3 regions of the Leclercia sp. W6 genome follow, and region 2 is predicted to be linked to each of the others. Evidence: predicted binding sites of a transcription regulator. Region 2 holds the regulator's gene; each other region holds the start of a gene.

Evidence for each region. Region 2 encodes CRP, which controls carbon source genes, mostly activating them, when cyclic AMP is high. Its sites were predicted from a motif close to ATGTGANNNNNNTCACAT; they were not measured.
Region 1: a site for CRP is predicted at 1,203-1,220, ahead of rhaB (rhamnulokinase). Genes of this name have one in related genera too.
Region 3: a site for CRP is predicted at 748-765, ahead of udp (uridine phosphorylase). Genes of this name have one in related genera too.

Annotation. Positions count from the first base shown of each region.
Region 1 is NZ_CP031104.1:3,765,025-3,767,294, forward strand. It holds gene rhaB (rhamnulokinase) at 1-1,047, opposite strand, end outside; partial or broken gene rhaS (HTH-type transcriptional activator RhaS) at 1,348-2,184, shown strand; gene rhaR (HTH-type transcriptional activator RhaR) at 2,258-2,270, shown strand, end outside.
Region 2 is NZ_CP031104.1:4,083,282-4,085,551, reverse strand. It holds gene DVA43_RS19920 (phosphoribulokinase) at 1-244, shown strand, start outside; gene DVA43_RS19915 (OsmC family protein) at 335-739, opposite strand; gene crp (cAMP-activated global transcriptional regulator CRP) at 1,049-1,681, shown strand; gene DVA43_RS19905 (YccS/YhfK family putative transporter) at 1,739-2,270, shown strand, end outside.
Region 3 is NZ_CP031104.1:3,889,598-3,891,867, forward strand. It holds gene DVA43_RS19010 (dienelactone hydrolase family protein) at 1-637, opposite strand, end outside; gene udp (uridine phosphorylase) at 889-1,650, shown strand; gene rmuC (DNA recombination protein RmuC) at 1,790-2,270, shown strand, end outside.

The sequences.
Region 1 (2,270 bases), 320 kb from region 2:
GATCTCGGCGCTCATATTGGCCGGATTGATAAAGCGATCGTCATTGGGGTTGATCAGGAAGCGGCACGACGGCAGGGTTTCCGTCTCAGCGATCAGGGCAGCCAGGTCGCTGATACCTTTTTCCTTCAGCACCCGCTGCAGCAGCCACAGCCCCATAATATTTTTCAGTACCCGGTAGCGGCCCTCTGCGCCGCCCTCGTTGGTAATGTTGGCCGCCAGCGCGCTATCGCTGGTGTAGGGGGTTTTGCTCTCAAAGCCCATCAGCGACCAGGTGCCGGAGGAGAGATACGCTGCATCCTTTGAGGCCAGCGGGGCGGCGATCACCGCGCTGGCGGTGTCATGGCTGGCGACGGCCACCACCGGGATGGCATTCTCCTGGGGGCAAATCCAGTGACCGATCACATTGCCCGGATGGGTCGGCGTGCCAAACCAGTCGCGCGGCGCGCCGGTCCAGTTGAGCAGGTTCTCGTCCCAGGTATCGGAATTGATGTTCACCAGCTGGGTGGTGGTGGCGTTGGTATATTCCCAGTTCATCTGGCCGGTAAGGCGGTAGCTGAAGTAGTCCGGGATCAGCAGGGCGTGGGCGACCTTCGCCACCAGCTCCGGCTGCTGCTCAACCAGGGCACGCAGTTGATAAAGGGTATTAAAGGGCAGGAACTGGATGCCGCTGCGGCCATAGATCTCCGCTTTGCCCAGCTGCGCCAGCGCGTGCGTCATTACCCCGTCGGTGCGGTTGTCGCGGTAGGAGACCGGCAGGCCGACGCGCTGGCCGTGGCTGTCCAGCAGCACATAATCCACGCCCCAGGTATCAATCCCGATGCTGTCGATGCGAATGCCTTCTTCACAAACCTTATTCAGCCCGGTGCGGATCTCCGCTTCCAGGGTGTCGATATCCCAGCAGTCAAAGCCGTCCCGCTTTTGCAGACAGTTAACGAAACGGTGGATTTCGCGAAGCTGAAGCGTGCGCGCCTCGCGGTGGTAGCTTGCCAGCATCACCCGGCCGCTGGATGCGCCTAAATCGACAGCCACACAATGGCGAAAAGTCATGGTCCGGTCCTTCCTGAAGTCATTGCCGGACAGTGTAAAAAAGGGAAGGAAAGGCGACCTTCTTGCCACTGACAGTGCATTTCTGGCGCTGGCAAGAAAGCAAAGATGAACGTGAGAGAGTTCACATTTTCTGTTTTTAACGGCTCTTGCAGGCGATGTGACGGTGACCGCATTTCCAGATCTTTCCCGCTGCTTCTTGAAAAAGCGACAGGGTTTGCGCCATTTGCTGTCGAAAATTTAAGGTGAGGCGGGGAGCCCTAAATTACTATTTTGAGAACTCTTATCATCTGGTGACCCGTTATGACCGTACTGCACAGCGTGGATTTTTTTCCTTCAGGCCACTCGCCTGTGGCGATTGAGCCGCGGCTGCCCCAGGCTGCCTTTCCGGAACATCATCATGATTTTCATGAGATTGTGATCGTGGAGCACGGTACGGGTATCCATGTCTTCAACGGCCAGCCGTACACCATCAGCGGCGGAACGGTCTGCTTTGTGCGCGATCATGACCGGCACATGTATGAACATACCGATAATCTGTGCCTGACCAACGTGCTCTATCGCTCCCCGGAGGCGTTCTAGTTTTTGTCGGGATTGAATCAGCTGCTGCCCCAGGAGCAGGACGGGCACTATCCGTCGCACTGGCGGGTGAACCAGGCCACGCTGCAACAGGTGCGCCAGCTGGTGAGCCAGATGGAGCAGGCTGAAGAGGGGCAGGAGACGCACGCCCTCGCCAGCCGTGAAATCCTCTTTATGCAGCTGCTGGTGCTGCTGCGCCGCGGCAGCCTGGTCGAAGGGGCGGCGGATAACGACGCCCGCCTCAACCAGCTGATGGCCTGGCTGGAAGATCACTACGCGGAGGATGTCTGCTGGGAGACGCTGGCGGATAACTTCTCTCTTTCGCTGCGCACCTTGCATCGCCAGCTCAAACAGCACACCGGGCAGACGCCGCAGCGCTACCTGAACCGGCTGCGGCTGATTAAAGCGCGGCATCTGCTGCGCCATACCGATGATAGCGTCACAGATATCGCCTATCGCTGCGGTTTCGGCGACAGTAACCACTTTTCGACCCTGTTTCGCCGGGAATTTAGCTGGTCGCCGCGCGATATTCGCCAGGGCCGGGATGCTTCACTTCAGTAACGCGAGGAAAATCACCGTTTTATTGCCGTAAAGCGGGTAATAATGTCAGGTTATTCCCCGGTGAGGTTGTGACGTGGCAGGACAGT
Region 2 (2,270 bases):
GACCGTGGACACCTCTAACCCCTTTGCCGCTAAAGGCATCCCGTCGCTGGATGAGAGCTTTGTGGTGATCCATTTCCGCAATCTGGACAATATCGATTACCCCTGGCTGCTGGCGATGCTGCAGGGTTCGTTTATTTCACACATCAATACGCTGGTGGTGCCGGGCGGGAAGATGGGGCTGGCGATGGAGTTAATCATGACGCCGCTGGTGCAGCGGTTAATGGAAGGGAAGAAGATCGATTGAGGCGTGTTGCCCGGTGGCGCTACGCTTACCGGGCCTACAAGGTTCTGTAGGCCGGGCAAACGAAGTGCCGCCCGGCGTTTGATCCAGGACTTACGCCTCGATCACTTCATACGAATGGGTAATATTGACCGCTTTCTCCAGCATCAGCGCCACGGAGCAGTACTTCTCCGCAGAGAGATCCACCGCGCGGGATACCGCAGCATCTTTCAGCGCTTTGCCGGTCACCACGAAATGCAGGTTGATATGGGTGAAGAGACGCGGCGCTTCATCCCGACGCTCTGAGGTCAGTTTCACTTCGCAGTCGGTCACATCGTGACGCCCTTTTTGCAGAATCGATACCACGTCGATAGCGCTGCATCCTCCCGCCGCCATCAGAACCACTTCCATCGGGCTGGGTGCTTTATCACCGGAGTTGCCATCCATCAGAATCTGGTGCCCCGACGCGGACTCACCGAGAAACGTTAAACCTTCAACCCATTTCACACGTGCTTGCATTTTAACTCACTCCAGGATTGCATTTTTCTTGTCAGATTACGCGCCAGTAACAATTCTGGCAACGGAAGTCGACCTGCATCAAGCTGAAGCGAGACACCAGGAGACACGCGGCAAAAGCTATGCTAAAACAGTCGAGATGCTACAGTAATACATTGACGTTGCACATGTATGCAGAGGACATCACACATTACAGGCTGCTAATCAGTGTGACAGCCAGACCCCAGGCAGGGGAAAGAATACGATTGCAACCCCAGAGTACAGGTACAGAGCCAGACTCTGGAGCCAGCTTATAACAGAGGATAACAGCGCATGGTGCTTGGCAAACCGCAAACAGACCCGACTCTCGAATGGTTCTTGTCTCATTGCCACATTCATAAGTACCCATCGAAGAGCACGCTGATTCACCAGGGTGAAAAAGCGGAAACGTTGTATTACATCGTCAAAGGCTCAGTGGCAGTGCTGATCAAAGATGAAGAAGGCAAAGAGATGATCCTCTCTTACCTGAATCAGGGAGACTTTATCGGTGAACTGGGCCTGTTTGAAGAAGGTCAGGAGCGTAGCGCCTGGGTCCGTGCGAAAACCGCGTGTGAAGTGGCTGAGATCTCTTATAAAAAGTTCCGCCAGCTGATCCAGGTTAACCCGGATATCCTGATGCGCCTCTCTTCGCAGATGGCTCGCCGTCTGCAGGTTACTTCCGAGAAAGTGGGCAACCTCGCCTTCCTGGACGTAACGGGCCGTATCGCTCAGACGCTGCTGAACCTGGCGAAACAGCCAGACGCCATGACCCACCCGGACGGTATGCAAATTAAAATTACCCGTCAGGAAATTGGTCAGATCGTCGGTTGCTCCCGTGAGACAGTGGGCCGTATTTTGAAAATGCTGGAAGATCAGAATCTGATTTCCGCCCACGGTAAAACCATCGTGGTTTACGGAACACGTTAATTCCGCTCAGACGGCGTGGCATCGCACGATGACACGCCGTTTTTGTCTCTCTCACCCATGTGGCGCAGGCTCATTTACCACCCGGAAGTTAACTACGCACTGCGGCAAACCCTGGTGCTGTGTCTCCCTGTGGCTGTGGGTTTAGTTCTCGGTTACCTGCAATACGGCCTTCTGTTTTCTCTCGTTCCCGCCTGCTGCAACATTGCGGGTCTCGACACGCCCCATAAACGCTTTTTTAAACGCCTGATGATTGGCGGCTGCTTGTTTGCCGGCTGTAGTCTTGCCGTGCAATTGCTGCTGGCGCGCGATATTCCGCTGCCCCTCATTCTGACTGCCCTGGCGATGACGTTAGGGGTCACGGCGGAGATCAGCGCTCTGCACGCCCGCCTGCTGCCCGCCTCGCTGATTGCGGCCATCTTTACCCTCAGTCTGGCGGGAAATATGCCGATCTGGGCGCCGCTGCTGATCTACGCCCTGGGGACACTCTGGTACGGTCTGTTTAACTGGTTCTGGTTCTGGCTGTGGCGGGAGCAGCCGCTGCGTGAATCCCTGAGCGTGCTCTACCGCCAGCTGGCCGATTACTGCGAAG
Region 3 (2,270 bases), 190 kb from region 2:
TCGTCTCGACGGTATCCAGTGGAATGCCGGTGTCTTCGGCGCCATAGAGCCCCAGTACGGGGGCGTTTAAATCGGTAGCAATATCGACAGGATGTTTTGGTGAATTCAGGGTTTTCTCGCCGACCAGTTTGCCATACCACGCCACGGCTGCTTTCAGCTGCGGGTTATGGGCGGCATAGAGCCAGCTGATCCGTCCGCCCCAGCAGAAACCGGTCGCCAGCAGACGATGGGGATCGCCACCGTTGCGCGCTGCCCAGTTGGCGACGTGGTCAAGATCCGCCAGCACCTGCGCGTCCGGCACTTTACTGACCAGGTTGCTGAACAGGGTAGGGATGTCGCTGTACTTGTTCGGATCGCCCTGACGGAAGTAGAGCTCCGGCGCGACCGCCAGATACCCTTCCAGCGCCAGGCGACGGCAGATATCGCGAATATGCTCATGTACGCCGAAAATTTCCTGAACCACGATGACGATCGGCAATGCCCCTTGCCCATTTTTGGGCCGGGCATGGTAAGCGGGCATATTATCGCCCTGGGTCGGAATCGAGGTCTCCCCGGCGGTAATCGCCTCGTCGGAGGTAGTGACAACGGTTGAGGCTTGCAGATCAGCAGCAGGGGCAAATCCAGATGTTCCAGTCATGGCATTCTCCGTACCAATTAGCGCAAAAGTAAATATAGTCCGCAGGTTAACAATCCACAGTGCCCGAAACAGGCTATCTTTTGTGCAACAGATAACGATATAAGTCGTTAATGTGATGTTAATCACTATTTCATGGTAATTAAATGCAATCAATTTCATTAGCGGTGATGTCTATCACGAAATGAAGCCAGTTCCTTCGGTAAAGTACCGCTTTGCTTCTGCTGACAAACTGACCCACAGAGGAGTTTTCTATGTCTAAGTCTGATGTTTTTCATCTCGGCCTCACTAAAAACGATTTACAAGGGGCTACGCTCGCTATCGTCCCTGGCGATCCTGAGCGTGTGGAAAAGATCGCCGCGCTGATGGATAAGCCGGTTAAGCTGGCAGCCCATCGCGAATTCACGACCTGGCGGGCAGAGCTGGATGGTAAAGCGGTGATCGTGTGCTCAACCGGTATCGGTGGCCCGTCTACCTCTATTGCCGTCGAAGAGCTGGCGCAGCTGGGTATCCGTACTTTCCTGCGTATCGGTACAACCGGTGCAATCCAGCCGCATATCAACGTTGGCGACGTGCTGGTCACCACGGCGTCTGTACGTCTGGACGGCGCGAGCCTGCACTTTGCCCCGATGGAATTCCCGGCAGTAGCCGACTTCGAATGCACCACCGCGCTGGTGGAAGCAGCAAAATCCGTTGGCGCAACCACCCACGTTGGCGTCACCGCCTCGTCTGACACCTTCTACCCGGGCCAGGAGCGCTACGATACCTTCTCCGGTCGCGTGGTCAGCCGTTTCAAAGGCTCGATGGAAGAGTGGCAGTCCATGGGCGTTATGAACTATGAAATGGAATCCGCCACGCTGCTGACCATGTGCGCAAGCCAGGGTCTGCGTGCCGGTATGGTCGCGGGTGTCATTGTGAACCGTACCCAGCAAGAGATCCCGAACGCCGAGACCATGAAGCAGACCGAAAGCCACGCGGTGAAAATTGTCGTGGAAGCGGCCCGCCGCCTGCTGTAATTACTCCTTTTCTTTGCCAAAGGCCGACCCGTTCGGCCTTTTTCTTTGCGTAGCCCCTCGCAGAAAACCCTTTTCAAACTGGACGTTTATACAGCACAATTCTATTTTGTGCGGGTCATACCTTGATGCAGGGGGCGTCGTGGATATTTCCATCCTTTTTTATGTCGTTATCGCGCTGGTCAGCGTCGGCGTGGGCTGGTTGTTCGCCAGCTATCAGCATGCGCAGCAAAAAGCCGATCAGCTGGCCGAACGTGAGGAGATGGTGGCTGCCTTAAGCGCGCTGAAACAACAGGCGGCGCAAAGCGGACATTGGCGCGACGAGTGCGAGCTACTCAATAACGAACTGCGTAATCTGCGGGATATCAACACCTCGTTGGAAGCCGACCTGCGCGAAGTCACCACCCGCCTGGAATCCACCCAGTTGCATGCGGAAGACAAAATCCGCCAGATGATTAACAGCGAACAGCGCCTGAGCGAGCAGTTCGAAAACCTGGCCAATCGCATCTTTGAACAGAGCAACCGCCGTGTTGACGAGCAAAACCGCCAGAGCCTGAACGTTCTGCTGACTCCCTTGCGCGAACAGCTGGACGGTTTTCGTCGCCAGGTGCAGGACAGCTTTG